2 regions of the Streptomyces sp. NPDC022910 genome follow, and region 2 is predicted to be linked to the other one. Evidence: riboswitches for the same ligand, from Rfam matches in the RefSeq annotation. Region 2 holds a riboswitch; the other holds the start of a gene.
The links. Region 2 has a riboswitch for S-adenosylmethionine ahead of ACZ3TS_RS02690 (aminotransferase class V-fold PLP-dependent enzyme). Riboswitches for the same ligand answer to the same signal wherever they lie in the genome.
Positions count from the first base shown of each region.

Region 1 (10,076 bases), on a different contig from region 2:
GTTTCGTCGTGGCGTGGACGGACGAGTACACCACCGGCACCGGCACGCTCGTGCGCCCGCAGCGGATCTACCACCGCATCTTCTCGGCGACCGGCAGCGCCACGGCGGCGGAGCAGCGGACCACCGAGGACGGCACCGCGAGCGGCCCGTACGTCGACAGCAAGCGGCCGATCTCAGACCAGGACGTCGCGGATGTCGCGGTCGCCGACGACGGCAGCTTCGTGGTCGCGTGGAGGGAAGCCTTCGACGTGAACATCAACGGGACCCCGTACGCGGGCAAGGACGACGTGTGGGCCCGCGGCTTCAACGCGGACGGCACGACGACCGGCAGGCTCCCCGCCTACCGGATGAACGTGGTGACCGGCGGAGGCCAGGGCGGCCCGGCCGTGACCATCGCCCCGAACGGCCGCCTGGCGCTGACGTACTCGGACGACTACGACGGCAACGGCTTCAACGAGATGCGGCTGCGCGACGCGTTCAGCAACTCCTGATGTCTCGCACAGTGTGAACGCCCGAGGGCGGCACCCCTGGAAGCAGGGGTGCCGCCCTCGGTACGTGCAGGACGAACCTGATCCTCGAGCCTCGGGAGGCAGCCGGATCAGAAGTCCATGTCACCGCCCGGCATGCCGCCACCGGCGGGCGCGGCGGCCTTCTCCGGCTTGTCGGCGATGACGGCCTCGGTGGTGAGGAACAGCGCGGCGATGGAGGCGGCGTTCTGCAGGGCGGAACGGGTCACCTTCGCCGGGTCGATGATGCCTTCCTTGACCAGGTCGACGTACTCGCCGGTCGCGGCGTTCAGGCCGTGGCCCGGGGTCAGGTTGCGCACCTTCTCCACCACGACGCCGCCCTCGAGGCCGGCGTTGACGGCGATCTGCTTCAGCGGGGCCTCGAGCGCCAGCTTGACGGCGGCGGCACCGGTGGCCTCGTCGCCGTTCAGCTCCAGCTTCTCGAAGACCGAGGAGGCCTGGATCAGGGCCACGCCACCGCCGGCGACGATGCCCTCCTCGACGGCCGCCTTCGCGTTGCGAACGGCGTCCTCGATGCGGTGCTTGCGCTCCTTGAGCTCGACCTCGGTGGCGGCACCGGCCTTGATGACCGCGACACCGCCGGCCAGCTTCGCCAGGCGCTCCTGCAGCTTCTCGCGGTCGTAGTCGGAGTCGCTGTTCTCGATCTCGGCGCGGATCTGGTTCACGCGGCCCGCGACCTGGTCGGCGGAGCCGGCACCGTCGACGATGGTGGTCTCGTCCTTGGTGATGACGACCTTGCGGGCGCGGCCCAGGAGGTCCAGGGTCGCGTTCTCCAGCTTGAGGCCGACCTCCTCGGAGATGACCTCGCCGCCCGTGAGGATGGCGATGTCGCCGAGCATGGCCTTGCGGCGGTCGCCGAAGCCCGGGGCCTTGACGGCGACGGACTTGAAGGTGCCGCGGATCTTGTTGACGACCAGGGTCGACAGGGCCTCGCCCTCGACGTCCTCGGCGATGATCAGCAGCGGCTTGCCCGACTGCATGACCTTCTCGAGGAGCGGGAGCAGATCCTTGACCGAGGAGATCTTGGAGTTGGCGATCAGGATGTACGGGTCGTCGAGGACGGCCTCCATACGCTCCATGTCGGTGGCGAAGTACGCCGAGATGTAGCCCTTGTCGAAGCGCATACCCTCGGTGAGCTCGAGCTCCAGACCGAAGGTCTGGGACTCCTCGACGGTGATGACGCCTTCCTTGCCGACCTTGTCCATGGCCTCGGCGATGAGCTCGCCGATCTGGGTGTCGGCGGCGGAGATGGAGGCCGTGGAGGCGATCTGCTCCTTGGTCTCGACGTCCTTCGCCTGCTCCAGCAGGGCGGCGGAGACGGCCTCGACGGCCTTCTCGATACCGCGCTTGAGGGCCATCGGGTTGGCACCGGCGGCTACGTTGCGCAGGCCTTCCTTGACCAGGGCCTGGGCGAGGACGGTCGCGGTGGTCGTACCGTCACCGGCGACGTCGTCCGTCTTCTTGGCGACTTCCTTGACCAGCTCGGCGCCGATCTTCTCGTACGGGTCCTCGAGCTCGATCTCCTTGGCGATGGAGACGCCGTCGTTGGTGATCGTGGGGGCGCCCCACTTCTTCTCGAGGACGACGTTGCGGCCCTTGGGGCCGAGGGTCACCTTGACGGCGTCCGCGAGCTGGTTCATGCCGCGCTCGAGGCCACGCCGCGCCTCCTCGTCGAACGCGATGATCTTGGCCATGTGAAGTGGTCCCTCCAGGACTGGGGGTGATTACTTCGGACCGCGCCCGCGCCCGCGACGGACGGCCCCGGCCGGAGGTTCCTTGCCCCTCCCGGTCCGCGGCCTCACCGACCCGGTCCTTCTTTGTCACTCTCACCTTCAGAGTGCTAACGCCAATGATTAGCACTCGCCCCCCGAGAGTGCAAGGCGCGCCCGCGAAGCGGGCTCCTTGAGGGGTGGTGGTCGGGTGACGGGCGGGAGCAAGGCGCGCCCGCGAAGCGGGCTCCTTGAGGGGTGGTGGTCGGGTGACGGGCGGGAGCAGGCGACCTCCGGCCCATCTCCGGGTGAACGCTGCGTTGCGTACCGCCCGCCGACCCGCCCCGGACAGACCGAGGGGCTCGTACCCCCAACGGGATACGAGCCCCTCGACACGTCGAACAGTTCAGTCGTCGGCGCGCAACCTCAACCTGCCAGACGGACCATGTCCGCCTGCGGCCCCTTCTGACCCTGCGAGATCTCGAACTCGACCCGCTGGCCCTCTTCCAGGGTGCGGTAGCCGTCCATCTGGATCGCGCTGTAGTGGACGAATACATCCGCACCACCGTCGACCGCGATGAAGCCGTACCCCTTCTCCGCGTTGAACCACTTGACGGTGCCCTGAGCCATGCCTAACTCCCCTATTACTGGCCCTTGCACAGATCCACACTTCGCGGATCCGGGTCAGACCTCACCCCCCAACGGTTGGGGGCGTGCGCCGGAACGCGTCGACCGCGGCTGAATGTATCTGTCCAACTGCCGTCTGCAACAGGTCAATCGGACGAGAATTCCGGGCACGCCCGGTCGGGAATGTACGAAGAATTCACCCGAATTCAGGGCAAGTCGGGCCCCATAAAAGGAATGAATGGCGCAAAAGCCCTGCACAGTTTGGCGACTTCTTGTCGGGCGCGCGGCAGAAACTCGGGGAACCCGGCGGGGAGACCGGGAGCGGGTTCCCCAACTCTACCGTGCTCAACCATGCAGAATTGCCCCCTCCGTTTCTCTCACGGAGAGGGCAATTCGATGAACTCTCGGTGACCGGCGTTACCGAGGGTAATGGTCACGCGGCTGAGCGACCGTCAGCCGCCCGCCACCGCCGGGATGATGGAGACGCCCGCGCCGTCCGGCGTCGCCGTCTGAAGGCCCTGCTCGAAGCGGACGTCGTCGTCGTTGACGTACACGTTGACGAAGCGGCGCAGCTTGCCCTGGTCGTCCAGGACGCGGGCGGCGATACCGGCGTGGTTCTTCTCCAGGTCGGCGATGACCTCGGCGAGGGTCGCGCCATCGGCGGTCACCTCGGCCTGGCCACCCGTGTAGGTGCGCAGGATGGTGGGGATGCGGACGGTGACGCTCATGGGATGTGTGACCTCCGGTCGGATGCGGCTGGCGGGACGGGCGCTTATGCGAGCCCGGCCTCGCGGAAGGACTCCAGGTTGGGGCGGATCGTCGCGGTCAGCCCCGTGCCGGCCACCGCGTCCAGCGTCTTGAGGCCGTCACCGGTGTTGAGGACGACCGTCGTCTTGGCCGGGTCGAGGACGCCGTTCTCGATGAGCTTGCGCGTGACGCCGACGGTCACGCCACCGGCCGTCTCGGCGAAGATCCCCTCGGTGCGGGCGAGCAGCTTGATGGCGTCGACGATCTGCTCGTCCGTCACATCCTCCACGGCGCCGCCCGTGCGGCGGGCGATGTCCAGGACGTAGGGGCCGTCCGCCGGGTTGCCGATCGCCAGCGACTTGGCGATGGTGTGCGGCTTCTGCGGCCGCACCACGTCGTGGCCCCCCTTGAACGCGACCGACACCGGCGAGCAGCCCTCGGCCTGCGCACCGAAGATCTTGTACGGCCTGTCCTCGACGAGCCCGAGCTTGATCAGCTCCTGCAGACCCTTGTCGATCTTCGTCAGCTGCGAGCCGGAGGCGATGGGAACCACGATCTGGTCGGGCAGTCGCCAGCCCAGTTGCTCGGCGATCTCGTACGCCAGGGTCTTGGACCCCTCCGCGTAGTACGGACGGAGGTTGACGTTGACGAAGCCCCAGCCCTCGCCGGCCGGGTCGCCGATCAGCTCGGAGCAGAAGCGGTTCACGTCGTCGTAGTTGCCCTCGATGCCGACGAGGTCGCCGCCGTAGATCGCGGCCATGACGACCTTGCCCTGCTCGAGGTCGTGCGGGATGAAGACGCAGGAGCGGAAGCCGGCGCGGGCCGCGGCGGCGCCGACCGCGCCCGCGAGGTTGCCGGTGGAGGAGCAGGAGAGGGTGGTGAAGCCGAAGACGCGGGCCGCCTCCAGCGCCTGGGCGACCACGCGGTCCTTGAAGGAGTGCGTCGGGTTACCGGAGTCGTCCTTCACATACAACCCGCCGGTCACGCCCAGCTCGCGCGCCAGGTTGTCGGCCTTGACGAGCTTGGTCCAGCCCGGGTTGAGGTTCGGCTTGTCGGCGACGTCCGCCGGGACCGGCAGCAGTGGCGCGTAGCGCCAGATGTTCGCGGGGCCCGCCTCGATACGCTTCCGCAGTTCCTCGGTGTCGTAGCCCGAGAAGTCGTACGCGATCTCCAGCGGGCCGAAACACTCCTCGCAGGCGAAGACCGGGCCGAGCGGCACCCGGTGACCGCACTCACGGCAGGACAGGGCGACGGCGGGACCGAGGTTCACGGAGTTCGTGGAGCTTGCAACTGTCTGCACAGCCATGTCAGGCGAGGCCCTTTCTCCTCATCTTCCTCACGACGCATCTCGCCGTGAGACGGATTTGGCACCTTCCCTAGCCGGGAGCCTCGCGGAGACGATCAACACTGATCTACGAGAAACCGACTGGAGGGTTGCCGGGGCTTCATCGGGCCGTGTCCCTCTGCCCCTCTGGATGAGCTGTATGTGGTTGTTTCACTGGTACGAGCGGCGGCGACCCCCGACATGCGATGGTCACCGGCGTTGTTCAAGACTGTAACCGAAGGCCAGGACAGTTGAGATAGTCGTCCGAACCGCGAGATGGATCACAACAGGCACCCGTTGGAAGAACCCCACGCGAAGATCCCTTTTGCCGACCACCGTACGAACGTGAGGAGCCGCAGACTGTGCTGGAAGAAGTCGAGCGCTGGCTGAGCACCCGCTCCTGGTCCGTCACCGATCGCCCGCTCCACAAGATCCTGGCCGCGAAACGCACCTCGGGCTCATCGGTCAGCGTCGTGCTGCCCGCTCTCAACGAGGAGGAGACGGTCGGCGACATCGTCGCCGCCATCCGGCACGACCTCATGCAGCAGGTTCCGCTCGTCGACGAGATCGTCGTCGTCGACTCGGGCTCGACCGACCGCACCTCCGAGGTCGCCGCGGCGGCCGGCGCGAAGGTGGTGCACCGCGACGCGATCCTGCCGCGCATCCCGGCCGTACCCGGCAAGGGAGAGGTGCTGTGGCGCTCCCTGCTCGTCACCAGTGGAGACATCGTCTGCTTCATCGACGCGGACCTGAGGGAGTTCTCGTCGGACTTCGTCTCAGGAATCGTGGGCCCGCTGCTCACCGACCCCGGCGTGGACCTGGTGAAGGCGATGTACGACCGTCCGCTCGGCGGTACGGCGGGCCAGGGCGGACGCGTCACGGAACTGATGGCGCGCCCGCTGCTCAACATGCACTGGCCTCAGCTGGCCGGTTTCGTACAGCCGCTCGGCGGCGAGTACGCGGCCCGCCGCTCCCTGCTGGAACAGCTCCCGTTCCCGGTGGGGTACGGGGTGGAGCTGGGCATGCTGGTCGACGCCCTCCACCTGGTGGGCCTGGACGCCCTCGCCCAGGTCGACGTGGGCGTGCGCAAACACCGCCACCAGGACGGCCAGGCGCTGGGCCGCATGGCCGCCGCGATCTACCGCACCGCACAGCTCCGCCTGGCCCGCGGCCATCTGATCCGCCCCTCCCTCACTCAGTTCGACCGGGTCGAGGGGCGCTTCGAGCCGCGGACGTACTCGGTGGACACCGAGGAGAGGCCGCCGATGGCGGACATCGAAGAGTACGTGGAACGAAAGGCCGCGTAGTTGTATACGGTTCCGCATACGGCCGAATGGAACGTTTGAGCGTTTCAGGCCCGGGCTAAGTTTCGTGGCATGGCTTCCACCCATATGGCTTCCGTACTCGTCGCCTCCAACCGCGGCCCGGTCTCGTACGCGCTGGACGAGACCGGGCAGCTCACTGCCAGGCGCGGCGGTGGCGGACTGGTCTCGGGCCTTTCCGCCATCGGCCCGGACGCGGACGCGGTCTGGGTCTGCTCCGCGCTCGGCGACGGCGACCGCGAGGCCGTCCGGCGGACGGGTGGTGCGCTGGATCCGGCCGACACCGGCGGCCAGCGCGTACGGATGCTCGACATCGACCCGCAGGTGTACACGGACGCGTACAACGGCATCGCGAACTCGGTGCTGTGGTTCGTCCACCACATGCTGTACCAGACACCCCTGGAGCCGGTCTTCGACACGGGGTTCCGGCGTCAGTGGGCGGCGTACGAGACGTACAACCGCGCCTTCGCCGAGGCGCTCGCCCAGGAGGCGGGTGACGGCGCGGCGGTCCTGATCCAGGACTACCACCTCACCCTGGCCCCCCGGATGCTCCGCGGGCTGCGGCCCGACCTGCGGATCGGCCACTTCTCGCACACGCCCTGGGCGCCGCCCGAGTACTTCCGTCTGCTGCCCGACGACATCGCGGCGCAGGTGCTCGGCGGGATCCTGGGCGCGGACCGGGCGGCCTTCCTCACCCAGCGCTGGGCGGACGCGTTCACGGACTGCTGTCACGCGATCCTGGGCCCCGGCATCCCCTCGGGCACGCGTATCGGTGTGCACGGGCTGGGCGCGGACGCCGACTTCCTGCGGCAGCGGGCGCACCAGCCGGACGTGAACGAGCGCATGGCGACGCTGCGGCAGCAGATCGGCACGGCACCCGACGGCAGGCCCCGGAAGACGATCGTGCGGGTGGACCGCACCGAGTTGTCGAAGAACATCGTGCGGGGACTGCTCGCGTACCGGGAGCTGCTGGAGTCGCGTCCGGAGTGGCGCGAACGGGTCGTCCACGTCGCCTTCGCGTACCCGTCCCGCCAGGACCTGGCCGTCTACCGCGAGTACACGGCGGAGGTTCAGCGGGTGGCGGCGGAGATCAACGCCCGCTACCGGACGCCGGGCTGGACCCCCGTGGAGCTGCATGTGAAGGACGACTTCGCGCGCTCGCTGGCCGCGTACCGGCTGGCGGACGTGGCCCTCGTGAATCCCATCCGGGACGGCATGAACCTGGTCGCCAAGGAGGTCCCGGTGGTCTCCGACGAGGGCTGCGCGCTGGTGCTGTCCCGGGAGGCCGGGGCATACGAGGAGCTGGCCGAGGACGCGGTGGCGGTGAACCCGTACGACATCGTGGGCATGGCTGCGGCGCTGCACGAGGCGCTGTCCATGGGGCCGGGGGAGCGCGCGGAACGCACGAAGCGGCTTGCTGCTCAGGCCACGGCGCTTCCTCCGGCCCGGTGGTTCCTGGATCAGTTGGCCGCGTTGGGCGTTTGACCGGGTTGTTGTCGGGTGGGGGCCGGTGGGGGCTGGTCGCGCCCATGCGGCGGAGCCGCATATCGACACAGCCCCGCGCTCCTTTGGAGACGCCTCAACTGAGCCTCTGCGCCAATGACCTCAGGAATTCCACCACTCCTCCAGGGCCGTCGACCACCAGGTCCGCGCGTTCGGCCAGTTCCGTGACCTCCTCGCTGCCGCTGCACAGGAGCAGGCCCGGAACGCCGTCCGAGCGGAGCTTGTCGACGGCGGCGAAGGCAGGGAGGTCGCCGAGGTCGTCGCCGGCGTACATGACCGCTCCTGCACCGATCTCGCGCACGTACTCCAGCAGGGCCACTCCCTTGTCCATGCCCGGCGGGCGCAGCTCCAGGACCAGGCGGCCCGGTTCGACGATCAGGCCGTGGCTGGTGGCGAGGTCGGTGAGGGGCTCCCGGAGGGCGTCGAAAGCGGCCTGCGGATCTTCGGCGCGGCGGGTGTGCACGGCGACGGAGCGCCCCTTGTCCTCGATCCACGTCCCTTCCCACGGGCCGATCCGGTCGAGGAGCCCGGGGAGCTCGGCCCGCACGACGGTGACACCGGGGTGCGGGGCGGGGGCGTGCAGGGTGCCGGTGCGGGCGTCCCAGCGTTCGGCGCCGTAATGGCCGAGGACCACGAGGCGTTCGAGTCCGGGTACGCCGGCGAAACCGCCGTGGCGGACGGCGACGTCGGCGGGGCGGCCGGTGACGACCGCGACGGAGGCGACCTTCGGGGCGAGGGCCGCGAGGGCGGGGACCGCGTCGGGGTGGGCGCGGGCCTGGTCGGGGTCGGGGACGATCGGGGCGAGCGTCCCGTCGAAGTCGAACGCGAGGACGGCCCGCTGGGGCCGCGTGAGGATGGCGTCGAGACCGTCACGCCCGGCCGGGGTGGCGGGCGTCGGCAAGGAGTCCGTGTGGCTGCCCATGGGACGACCCTATCCGCGCCGGGGTGGGCGCACCCATGGCTCGGCGCTGGGCCGGTGTGCCCCGCCACGCGGCACGCTCAGCGCTCGGCGCGGCGGGACTCGCGGATGCGGCGGAGCCGGTTGACGGTGACCGGGGCGTGCGCGAGTGCTCTCGGGTCGTCGAGGAGGGCGTTGAGCAGCTGGTAGTAGCGGACGGGGGCCAGGCCGAGCTGCTCACGTATGGCACGCTCCTTGGCCCCCGCCCCGGAGAAACCGCGTCCCTCCAGGGCGAGGATGGCCTTTTCGCCGGGGGTGAGCTCGTCCATGGGGGAACGGTAGCCGCAGGGACCGACATTCAGCGCGTCCGGCGTTCGAGTCCCGGCCGGCCCGCCGCAGGCTATGCCGCGTTGTCCGCCGTGACCGCCGCCCGCTGCAGCTGGCCCAGGATCGCCGCCGGGCTGCCGTTGGAGCCGACGGCCTTGCCTATCTGCTTCTTGATGTTCGCGCTGACGCCCGCCCAGGACGTCTTGCCGACCGGGTACAGCTCCGAGGTCGGCAGCTCCTTGAGGAAGGGCGCCAGGTCCGCGTCCCGGGACGACGCCGACATCGCCTCCTGCGCCGAGTTCGTCACCGGCAAAAGGTCGTACTCGCGCGAGAACGAGAGCACGTTCTTCTCGTCGTACACATAGTCGAGGAACTTGCGGATCTGGTCCTTGTGGCCGTTCTCCTTGAACGCCGTCATCCAGTCCGCCACGCCCATCGTCGACTTCGCCCGGCCGTTGATCCCGGGCATCGGCACCATGCCGAAGGCCACGCCCTTCGCCCTGGCCGCCTTCATCAGCGAGGGGTGGCCGTTCAGCATGCCGACCTCCCCGCGGGTGAAGGCGGAGAAGGCGTCGGCCCGGTCCAGCTCCGCAGGCGCCACCGGACCCGTCAGCCCCTTGTCCACCAGCTCGTCCTTGAGCCAGTTGAATGTGGCCACGTTCTGGGTCGAATCGAGGTTGTAGGAGCCGAAGCCGTCCAGGTAGCCGTCACCGCCGCTCAACAGCCACTGCATCGTCTCCGCCTGCGCCTCCTCCGGTCCCAGGGGCAGCGCGTAGGGGAACTTCACCCCCTTGGCCTTCAGCGCCTGGGCGTCCGTCGCGAGCTCGCTCCAGCTCGTCGGCGGGGTGATCCCCGCGCGGGCGAACAACGTCTTGTTGTAGAAGAGGAGCCGCGTGGACGCCGCGAAGGGCATGCCGTACTGGACGCGGTTCACCTTTCCCGCGTCGCTCAGCTCAGAGGCGAAGTCCGCCTGGACGGGGATCGAGAGCACCTCGTCGGCCTGGTACAGCTTCCCCGCCGCCGCGTAGTCCGCGTACGCCCCGATCTGCGCCAAGTCGGGCGCGTCGCCCGCGGCCACCATCTCCTTGACCT
Region 1 is NZ_JBVHHL010000007.1:209,687-219,762, forward strand. Features, by position in the region: gene ACZ3TS_RS09945 (phospholipase D-like domain-containing protein) at 1-491, shown strand, start outside; gene groL (chaperonin GroEL) at 599-2,221, opposite strand; gene ACZ3TS_RS09955 (cold-shock protein) at 2,663-2,866, opposite strand; gene ACZ3TS_RS09960 (MoaD/ThiS family protein) at 3,316-3,591, opposite strand; gene thrC (threonine synthase) at 3,636-4,916, opposite strand; SAM riboswitch class I at 4,935-5,092, opposite strand; gene ACZ3TS_RS09970 (glucosyl-3-phosphoglycerate synthase) at 5,297-6,241, shown strand; gene ACZ3TS_RS09975 (alpha,alpha-trehalose-phosphate synthase (UDP-forming)) at 6,311-7,741, shown strand; gene otsB (trehalose-phosphatase) at 7,836-8,681, opposite strand; gene ACZ3TS_RS09985 (DUF3263 domain-containing protein) at 8,759-8,986, opposite strand; gene ACZ3TS_RS09990 (ABC transporter substrate-binding protein) at 9,058-10,076, opposite strand, start outside.
Region 1: linked by a shared signal. The riboswitch ahead of thrC (threonine synthase) and the one ahead of ACZ3TS_RS02690 (aminotransferase class V-fold PLP-dependent enzyme) in region 2 are both predicted to bind S-adenosylmethionine.

Region 2 (10,076 bases):
CGAGCGGCAGGGAGTTTAGCAGCCGCTGCGCCGCGGCCAGTTTCCGCTCCACGTCCTTCTTGTGCTGCCCGACCGCCTTGCGGGTCTTCTCCAGCTCGGCGAGTTCGTCGGCCACCACCGCGCGTTCCTGTGCCAGTTCGCGCAGGGCGCCCTGGAGTTCCCTGAGCTGCCCGGCCTGGCGGACGCCGATCCGGTCGAGCACTGCCGCCTTGTCGAGGTAGTCGGCGGGGTTGTCCGAGAACAGCAGCTCGAGGGAGGAGGCAAGGCCGCCGGAGCGGTACTGGGCCCCGGCGAGGGCGCCGAGCGCGTCCCGTATGGCGTTGACGCGGTCCTGTTGCCGGGCGATCCGGTCCTGCGCCCGGCCGACCTGCCGACGCAGCGAACCGGCGTGCTCCCCGGCCTTGTTGTACGCCTCGGTGGCCCGTTCGGCCTCCTGGTACAGAACGTCCACCGCGGCCCCGGGATCGCGCGGCGCGGCATCCGCCGGTACGGCACCGAGGGCCGCGGCAGCCGCGGCGGCGGACAAGACGGCGGCTGTGGCGCCGCGACCCCGGCCGAGGCCGGATGGTGCAAGGCGGCGATGGGACCCCACGTCCGGTCGCACTCCCTTCCGCTGACAAACCCCCACCACCCGGCGGGGGAAACGCGGCAGACAGTAGCCGGGTGATCACTCCCGGGCCAAAGACCCCGACGTGCGCACACAGGTGACGCCCCGCCGCTGACGCAGGTCATCGGCGGGGCGTGGGGTCAGCGGGAGTCGCTGGAATTCGCTCGTTCGGGCGGGCGTGCGGCGTCGCGCAAGAACGTCAGATGCGGACGCCGAACTGGAACGGCATGTCGCCGATCGACTCGTAGCGCACGACGGCACCGGTGTGCGGGGCGTGCAGCACCTGGCCGTTGCCCGCGTAGATGCCTATGTGGTGCAGGTCGCCGTAGAAGAGGACCAGGTCGCCGACCTTGAGGTCGCTCTCGTTGTAGATGCGGGTGCCGGCGTTGGCCTGCGCCTGGGAGGTGCGCGGTATGGAGACGCCGGCCTGGGCGTAGGCCCAGGAGGTCAGACCGGAGCAGTCGAAGGAGGAGGGGCCGGAGGCGCCATAGACGTAGGGCGATCCGATCTTGCTCTGGGCGGCGGAGAAGGCCGCGGCGGCCCGGCCGGAGGCGGCGCTGGCGGAGCCGCTGAGGGCGGTGCGCGCGCTGTCCCGGCTGGCGCGGCTCTGCTCGGCCTGGAGAGCTGCACGCTCCTGGGCGGTGAGGCTGTTGAGGAGCTTCTGCGCCTCGGCGAGCTTGGCCTGGACTTCCTTCTTCTTCTTGCCGAGTTCGGTCCGGGTGGTGGCGAGGTCCTTGAGCTTGTCGGTGGCTTCCTGCCGCTCCTGGGCCAGCTCGCGCTGCTTCTCCTGGATCTTCTTCAGCGCCTCGACCTGCTGGCTGCTCAACTGGTCGAGGGTGGACGCCTTGTCGAGGTAGTCGTCCGGGTTCGAGGAGAGGAAGAGCTGGAGGGAAGGGTCGATGCTGCCGGTGCGGTACTGGGCGCTGGCCATCGTGCCGATGCCGTCGCGCAGCTGGTTGAGCTCCTCCTGGCCGCGGGCGACCTTGTCCTGCAGGGTGGAGATCTCCTTCTGGAGCTTGTCCTGCTTCTCCTTGGCCGCGTCGTACTTCTCGGTGGCCTTCTCCGCCTCTTCGTAGAGGTTGTCGACCTTGGACTTGACCTCGTCCTTGCTCGGCTTCGCGGCGGGGGCGGCGTTGGCGGCCTGCGCGCTGATGGCCACGGCTGCTGCGGCGGCGGTGGTGAGCACGGTCACACGTGCGCGGCTCGGCTGCTTGGGTCGACGGTGGGACGCCACGGGGGCGAGCTCCTTCTTCCTCCAGCCGCCTACCGACACGCCGGCGGGCGGTGCCCCTCCACCGTCACCCACCCTTGTGAGTGATCACCCGTGCGGAGGTTCGAAGCCGACCCTAGTGACCTGACTGTGATCAGTTCAAATCCCGAGCGGGAAAATCGCCGTCACGCAACGCAGTTTTTGCACGAAACTCACGTGCAGTGATGCCGTCTTGACGCTACGTTGCCTGACGATATCCCCAATTCGGGCATGCCCGGCGGATGTTGCGCTTGGTGCGTAGGCGACCCATGGGACGATCGACGCAAGAGGTAAGCCCTGCACGGGAGTCCGTTATGACCTGGAAAGTCGCTTGAGCAGTACCGCCGACGCGACCGGGCGTGCACCTGCCCTGGCGACACCGTCGGCCACCTCGCGGTCGGTGGAGGCCACTATGACCGGTCTGCCCGGCGGCTCCGCCCGCACCAGCTGGCGGATCAACTCGTCGGCGGTGACGCCCGGTTTGGAGAACAGCACCCGCACCCCGCGCGGCGGCGCGAGCAGGACGGGCGCGGCCAGTTCGGCACCGTCGAAGACGCACGTCACCTCGGCGCCGGTCTGCGCGGCGAGCTGGGAGAGCTGCCCGAGCAGCCTGAGCCGCTGCTTCTCCAGCGGCATCTGCGGGTAACCGGTCTTGGTGACGTTGTAGCCGTCGACGACGAGGTGCGCCTGAGGAAGTGCGAGCAACTGGTCGAGGATCGCGGGATCGTTTTCGGACAGCGCACGGGCGGCGATGTCCTTCGGGGTCATCCGTCCCGGTTCCACCGCGTCCACGGTCTCGGCCGGCCGTACGGAGACCGGCGGCAGCGCCAGCTCCCGCCGCAGCCCCTGAGCGGCGTCCAGCACGGTGTCGAGGAGCAGCCGTACGCGCATGTCCTCGACACTGCGCCCTTCACGCGCCGCTCTGCGGGTGGCCTCCAGGGTGGCCTCCACCTCGCTGAGGCGCGCCTTGAGCCGCCGGGTTTCGCTCTCGGCGGCGGACACCTGCGCCTGCCCCTCGGAACGCACGGTCTCGATCTCGCCCTGGACCTTGCGCAGGGCGGCCTCCCCGCGCTTGACGTCGCTGAGGGCGGCACGCAGCTTACGGTGAAGCGATTCGGCTTCCTTGCGCGCCGACTCCAACTCCACGCGCAGCCGTTCGGTCTCGGCCCGCGTCTGGTCGCGGGCGGCCGCCAACTCGCCGCGCAGCCGCTCCAACTCGGCCCGGCTCTCCTCATCGGCGCGCTCGGCGTCCGCGCGCTGGGCCTCCTCGCCGGCCGCGGTCACCAGCTTCACCCAGCCCGCAGGGCGCAGCACGTAGGCCGCGGCCGCCACGTCGAGCGGGTCCGCGGCCGGGGGTGGTGAGCCGGAGTCGAGGGCGCCGGCGAGCTCCGGCTGGGCCTCTCTGAGCTTCTCCCCGATCCGCTGCCGGAACAGGGGATCGGTCTCCAGGGCCGCCGCCATGGCGTTGCCGGCGAACTTGGCCCGCCGGTTCGGGGTGAACCGGGCATACTGGCGCAACTGCGCGGGCAGTTCGCCGAGGGTCAGTCCGCCGAAGCCGTCGGAGACGATCTGCACGACCCGGCGGCGCACGCCGTCGGGCAGCGGACGGTCGAGCACCTCAGCGGCGCCGTCGACCGGCTCCCCGCCTGTGGTCTCCACCATCCGTCACCCCAATGCCTGTGCGAGGCCGCCACCCTCAGGAGCCGGCGCCCGGCCTGTCCACGAGTTCCACTTGATCCACGGCGTTGCACCAGCGGCAACGCACCGACTCGATGGTCTCACTGACCACGTCACGCTCCTCGACCTTCGGTTCTCCGGCCAGATCGAGGTGCACGTACTCCACGACCTTCGACGAGCGGGTGACGTCGAAACGCGTGAGGTTGCCGCAGAGCGTGCAACGCCAACGGGTCGTCTCGGTCGGCAGGGGAACCGTCATCGTGGCTGCTCTTCCTTCTTCCAGTCTCCGTGATGCGCCAGTTTCCCTGGAGCGTGTGGCTCGTAACCCTACGGCCTGGCGGGTACCCTCCGCCCGCCCGCCCATCGCGGCGAGGCACTCTGCGCGGATCGGTCCTGTTACGCCATGCTCTGTCCCATGATCGGCACCTGGAGCAGGACGGCCGCCGGAGCGCTGCGGGGACAGTCGGCGCCGGTGACCTACGGGCTGATCGCCCTGTGCTGTTTGATCTTCGTCATGGGACCGGCCGCGGGCCTGAATCCGGCGTACGGCACCGGGGACACGCTGCTGGCCGCGCAGCGGGCCTATTTCGCCCGCTGGGGCGTGGTGCCCGCGGAGCTGTTCAGCGGGGCGCCACGGGCCACGATCACCCCCGCGACGGCCCTGTTCGTGCACGGCACCTGGGTGCATCTGCTGGGCAACATGCTCTTCCTCTACATCTTCGGTGCGATGGCCGAGGAGCGGATGGGGCACGTGGAGTTCGCCCTGTTCTACCTGGGCTGTGGCTATCTGGCGCTGATCGGGTACGCGGCGGCCAATGCCGAGTCCACGCAGACGCTCGTCGGGGCCTCCGGAGCCATCTCCGCGGTCCTCGGCGCGTTCCTGTTTTTGTTCCCCAAAGCCAGGGTGACCAGTCTTTTCCCGTTCCTGCTCTTCCTGCCGCTGCGCTTCCCGGCCTGGGTGGTGCTGCCCTTCTGGGCGACCCTGCAGTGGATGGCGGCGGGCCGCGCCACCCAGGGCCCCGGGGTCGCGTACCTGGCCCACCTGGTCGGCTTCAGCCTCGGCTTCGTCTACGCATGGGTGCGCTACGGCCGTACGAGTAGGGTGAAACCCCCAGCCCAGGCCCCCGAGGGAGAACAGCAGCCGTGATCACCGCGATCGTGCTCATCAAGACCAGCGTGGACCGGATCCCCGAGATCGCCGAGTCGATCGCCGCGCTGGACTCCGTCAGCGAGGTCTTCTCCGTCACCGGCACCTACGACCTCATCGCCATGGTCCGGGTGAGGGCCCACGACGACCTCGCGGACGTCATCCCCGGCCGGATCAGCAAGATCCCCGGTGTCCTGGCCACCGACACCCATGTCGCGTTCCGCACCTACTCCCAGCACGACCTGGAGGCGGCCTTCGCGATCGGGCTGGACAACTAGACGCATCCGGCCGCCGAGGGCGGCTCGCCCCCTTCCGCCCCGGGGCGGGCGGGAGGGAGCTTGACGCCTGCGCCTCTGCCGATCAGACCGCAGGGACGCAACGGCCGTCCTCCGTGCGGTAGTTCCACTTCGCGCCGTCGCGGACGAGCTCCTTGACCGCGCGGACGAACCGCTCCACGTGCTCGTCGGGAGTGCCCGCGCCGAAGCTGACGCGGATCGCGTTCAGCGACTTCTCGCCGGGCGCGGCCTCGGGGGCGCCGCACTCGCCCTGGGTCTGTGGGTCGCTGCCCAGCAGGGTGCGCACCAGCGGATGGGCGCAGAACAGGCCGTCGCGGACGCCGATGCCGTACTCCGCGGAGAGAGCGGCGGCGAAGTGGGAGCTGTTCCAGCCCTCGACCACGAAGGAGATGACGCCGACGCGGGGCGCGTCGGCGCCGAAGAGGGAGAGCACCTTCACCTCGGGGACCTCGGCGAGCCCTTCCCTGACCTTCCCGATCAGGTACTGCTCACGGGCGACGAGCGTGTCGAAGCCGGCCTCGGTGAGGACCTTGCACGCGGAGGCGATGGAATAGGCACCGATGACGTTGGGCGAGCCCGCCTCGTGCCGGGCGGCGGTCTCGTGCCACTCGACGTCCACTCCCCCGTCGGTGCGCCGGGCGACCTTGCGACTGGCTCCGCCGCCCGCGAGGTAGGGCTCGGCCCCGCGCAGCCAGTCGGCGCGGCCTGCCAGGACGCCGGAGCCGAAGGGGGCGTACAGCTTGTGGCCGGAGAAGGCGACCCAGTCGACGTCGAGGTCCTTGACCGACACCGGGTGGTGCGGGGCCAGCTGGGCGGCATCCAGGACGATACGCGCGCCGTGCGCGTGGGCGGCCGCCGCCAGCTCACGCACGGGCCACAGCTCACCCGTGACGTTGGAGGCGCCCGTGACGCAGACGAGTGCCGGGCCGTGGGGGTCCCGGTCCGCGAGGGCGCACTCCAGGGTCCGGGCGGCCTCCTGCGGGGTGCGCGGGGCGTTGAGGTAGGTGACGCGGGCGCCGCGCCAGGGCAGCAGCGAGGCGTGGTGCTCGGTCTCGAAGACGAAGACCTGGCAGTCGGCCGGGAGGGTGGCGGCGAGGAGGTTGAGCGAGTCGGTGGTCGACCGGGTGAAGATCACCTGGTCGTCTTCGCGGCAGTCGAGGAACCCGCCGACGGTCCGGCGGGCGTTCTCGAAGAGGTCCGTGGACAACTGCGACAGGTACCCGGCGCCGCGGTGGACGCTGCCGTAGTACGGCGCGTACGCCGCCACGTCGTCCCAGACCCGCTGGAGCGCCGGGGCGCTGGCCGCGTAGTCGAGCGCGGCGTAGGTGACTTCGCCGCCCGTGACGAGCGGGACGGTGACATCCCGGCCCAGGACGGGCAGCGGGGCACAAACGGACTGGTCGGCGGCAACGGTGGAGACGGACATGGGTGCACTCCCGTGAAAGCAGGCAGAGTCGCCGTGCCGGACGGCGCGCACAACCGTGCGCGGCTGCGTCAACAGCACGCGAAAGGGTGAAAAGGGGTGAAAGGGCGATGCGGAGGCGGGGCTCTGCGGCCCTATCGCATTCGCTTGCTCACGGAAGGCTCCCTCGAACGACCAGGACCCCTGGAAGTGCGCTTGATCACAAGCGGGAGGGGTCCGCGCTTGCCGCGAACCTCGCTGCCCACGGCCTGGTCTTCACCCGGGGCACCCCGCCACGGACGGAGGGTTGCCGGACAGCCGACCGGGGCCGAATGGCTGTCGCTCATGACCTGGGAAGGACAGTAAGCGGGTTGATCGCTTGGCCGCAACTGCTGTCCGGATGCCGGGATGCACAGAGGGTTACGAGGGCTCGGAGCCGATGCGGTGCCGCCCGCCGGGGCAACGTACGGGCGGGCGGCACAGGCAACGGCATACCGCTAGGCGTGGCTCGCGGACACCCACCGGTCCAGCGTGCGCTTCGCGGCCCCCGAGTCGATCGCCTCCGCGGCCCTTTCCATACCGGCCCGGATCTGGTCCGCCAGCGTCCCGGATCCCGGTTCCAGCGCCACCAGCGCCGCCGCCGAGTTCAGCAGCACGGCGTCCCGTACGGGCCCCGTCTCGCCCTCGAGCAGCCGTCGTGCGACCTCGGCGTTGTAGGAGGCGTCAGCGCCCCGCAGCGCCTCCACCGGCACCAGCTCCAGGCCGACGTCCCGCGGGTCGAAGGACTCCTCGGTCACCTTGCCGTCGCGGACCACCCACACCCGGGACGTCGACGTCGTCGTCAGCTCGTCCAGGCCGTCGTCGCCCCGGAAGACCAGGGACGAGTTCCCGCGCTTCGCGAAGACTCCCGCCACGATCGGCGCCATCCGCGCATCCGCGACGCCCACCGCCTGCGCCCTCACCTTCGCCGGGTTCGTCAGCGGGCCCAGGACATTGAACGTCGTACGGATGCCCAGCTGGCCGCGCGCCGCGGCCACGTGCCGCAGCGCCGGGTGGAACTTCACCGCGAAGCAGAAGGTGATCCCGGCCTCCTCGGCCACTTCGGCCACCCGCTGCACCGTGAGCTCCAGATCGACCCCGAGCTTCTCCAGCACATCCGATGCCCCGGAGGCGGACGAGGCGGCCCGGTTGCCGTGCTTGACGACCTTCGCGCCCGTTCCGGCGACGACGATCGAGGACATCGTGGAGATGTTCACCGTCTTGGCGCCGTCGCCGCCCGTACCGACGATGTCGACCGTCGGTCCGGGGACCTCGATGACGTTCGCGTGCTCGTACATCGCCCGGACGAGCCCTGTGATCTCCTCGACGGTCTCGCCCTTGGCGCGCAGCGCCACCGCGAACCCGGCGATCTGCGCGTCGGTCGCCTCGCCGCGCATGATCCGGTCCATCGCCCACGCCGTCGCGTCGGCACTCTGGTCACGGCCCTCCAACAGGGCGTTCAGGACCGCGGGCCAGGAACGGCCCGCCGCGGTGTCGCCTCCAGCGGGGGTCACAGCGCTCATCAGCCGCTCCTGGGTCGGTGTCCCGGACGGGACGCACGTGTCGGACAGGTCCACCCTATCCAGCGCCGGGCACGGCAAAGGGCCCGGTCCATGCAATGGACGGGGCCCTTCGACCGTGGCGTGGCGCGCGCAGCGATCAGTGGTGGCCGTGGCCGCTCGTGATCTCCTTGTACTCCTCGACCGTGGGCTTGGGGATCTGGTTGGTGTCCCCGTAGTAGCCGTAGCTGAGCTTGGAGCGCAGCTTGTCCGTGGCCTTGATCTTCCGCTCGACCCCGTTCTCGTCGACCGTCGGGCCGATCTCGGCCGGCTTGTACTGCTCATGCGCCGTGAGCGTGTGCAGCTGCTCCTGGCTGAGCGGCTCGTGCACCTCGATGAACTCACCGTGCGGCAGTCGCTTGATGATGCCCGACTCACGGCCGTGCAGCACCTTGTCGCGGTCCCGGCGCTGGAGGCCGAGGCAGATCCGCTTGGTCACGACGAACACGAGCACCGGCATCACGAAGAAGGCGACGCGGACGAACCAGGTGATCGCGTTGATCGACAGGTGGAAGTGCGTGGCCCAGATGTCGTTGCCGCCGCCCATCAGCAGGACGAAGTACCAGGCGATCCACGCGGCACCGAAGGCCGTACGCGTCGGCGCGTTGCGCGGCCGGTCCAGGATGTGGTGCTCGCGCTTGTCGCCGGTGACCCAGGACTCGATGAACGGGTAGACCGCGATGGCGACCAGGACCAGCGGGAAGATCACCAGCGGGATGAACACACCCAGGACGAGCGTGTGACCCCAGACGTTGACCTCCCAGCCCGGCATCGTGCGGATCAGACCCTCGGAGAAGCCCATGTACCAGTCGGGCTGGGCACCCGTGGACACCTGGTCCGGACGGTAGGGGCCGAAGACCCAGATCGGGTTGATCGTGGCGATGGCCGCGATGGCCGCGATGACACCGAAGACCAGGAAGAAGAAGCCTCCGGCCTTGGCCATGTACACCGGCAGCAGCGGCATGCCGACGACGTTGTTGTTCGTCTTTCCGGGACCCGCGAACTGCGTGTGCTTGTGGTAGATGACCAGGATCAGGTGGCCCACCACCAGACCGAGCATGATGCCCGGCAGCAGCAGGATGTGGATCGAGTAGAAGCGGGCCACGAAGTCGCCGCCCGGGAACTGACCGCCGAAGAGGAAGAACGACAGGTACGTGCCGACGATCGGCACGGACAGGATCGCGCCCTCCATGAAGCGGACACCGGTGCCGGAGAGCAGGTCGTCCGGGAGCGAGTAACCGGTGAAGCCGGTGAACATGCCCAGGACGAACAGCAGGAAGCCGAACAGCCAGTTGATCTCACGCGGCTTGCGGAACGCGCCCGTGAAGAACACGCGCATCATGTGCACGAACATGCCGGCGAGGAAGATCAGCGCAGCCCAGTGGTGGATCTGCCGGATGAGCAGACCGCCACGCACATCGAAGCTGATGTGCATCGTGGAGTTGAAGGCCTCGCTCATCATCTGACCCTGCAGCGGCACATAGCTGCCGTGGTACGCCACCTCGTTCATCGACGGGTGGAAGAACAGCGTCAGATACACACCCGTGAGGATGATGACGATGAAGCTGTAGAGGCAGACCTCGCCCAACATGAACGACCAGTGGTCGGGGAAGATCTTGCGCATGTTGGACTTGGCCAGGGAGTAGATCCCCAGGCGGCCGTCGGCCCAGTCCGCGAGGCGCTCGCCGGCCGGTGCCCGTCCGCGCGAGCCGCCCGCCGCGTCGGCGGCAGATGGGTTCGTGTTGCTCGGTGTAGTACTCATCCGCGCTCCCAGAAAGCAGGACCGACGGGCTCTTCGAAGTCGCCGAGCGCCTCGAGGTAGCCGTCCGCGTTGACGCCGATGCGCAGCTGCGGCAGGGCGTGACCGGCCGGGCCGAAGATGACCCGGGCACCGTCGGAGAGGTCGAAGGTGGACTGGTGGCACGGGCAGAGGACGTGGTGCGTCTGCTGCTCGTACAGGGAGATCGGGCAACCGACGTGGGTGCAGATCTTCGAGTAGGCCACGATGCCCTCGTGGGACCACTCGAGTTCCTTCTTGTCCTTGATGTTCTCCGGCTGCAGCCGGACGATCATCAGGGCGGCCTTGGCGATCTGTACCTG
Region 2 is NZ_JBVHHL010000002.1:184,671-194,746, reverse strand. Features, by position in the region: gene ACZ3TS_RS02720 (C40 family peptidase) at 1-592, opposite strand, end outside; gene ACZ3TS_RS02715 (C40 family peptidase) at 807-1,841, opposite strand; gene ACZ3TS_RS02710 (NYN domain-containing protein) at 2,169-3,518, opposite strand; gene ACZ3TS_RS02705 (hypothetical protein) at 3,553-3,792, opposite strand; gene ACZ3TS_RS02700 (rhomboid family intramembrane serine protease) at 3,949-4,680, shown strand; gene ACZ3TS_RS02695 (Lrp/AsnC family transcriptional regulator) at 4,677-4,958, shown strand; gene ACZ3TS_RS02690 (aminotransferase class V-fold PLP-dependent enzyme) at 5,041-6,402, opposite strand; SAM riboswitch class IV at 6,613-6,729, opposite strand; gene trpD (anthranilate phosphoribosyltransferase) at 6,876-7,940, opposite strand; gene qcrB (cytochrome bc1 complex cytochrome b subunit) at 8,077-9,738, opposite strand; gene qcrA (cytochrome bc1 complex Rieske iron-sulfur subunit) at 9,735-10,076, opposite strand, start outside.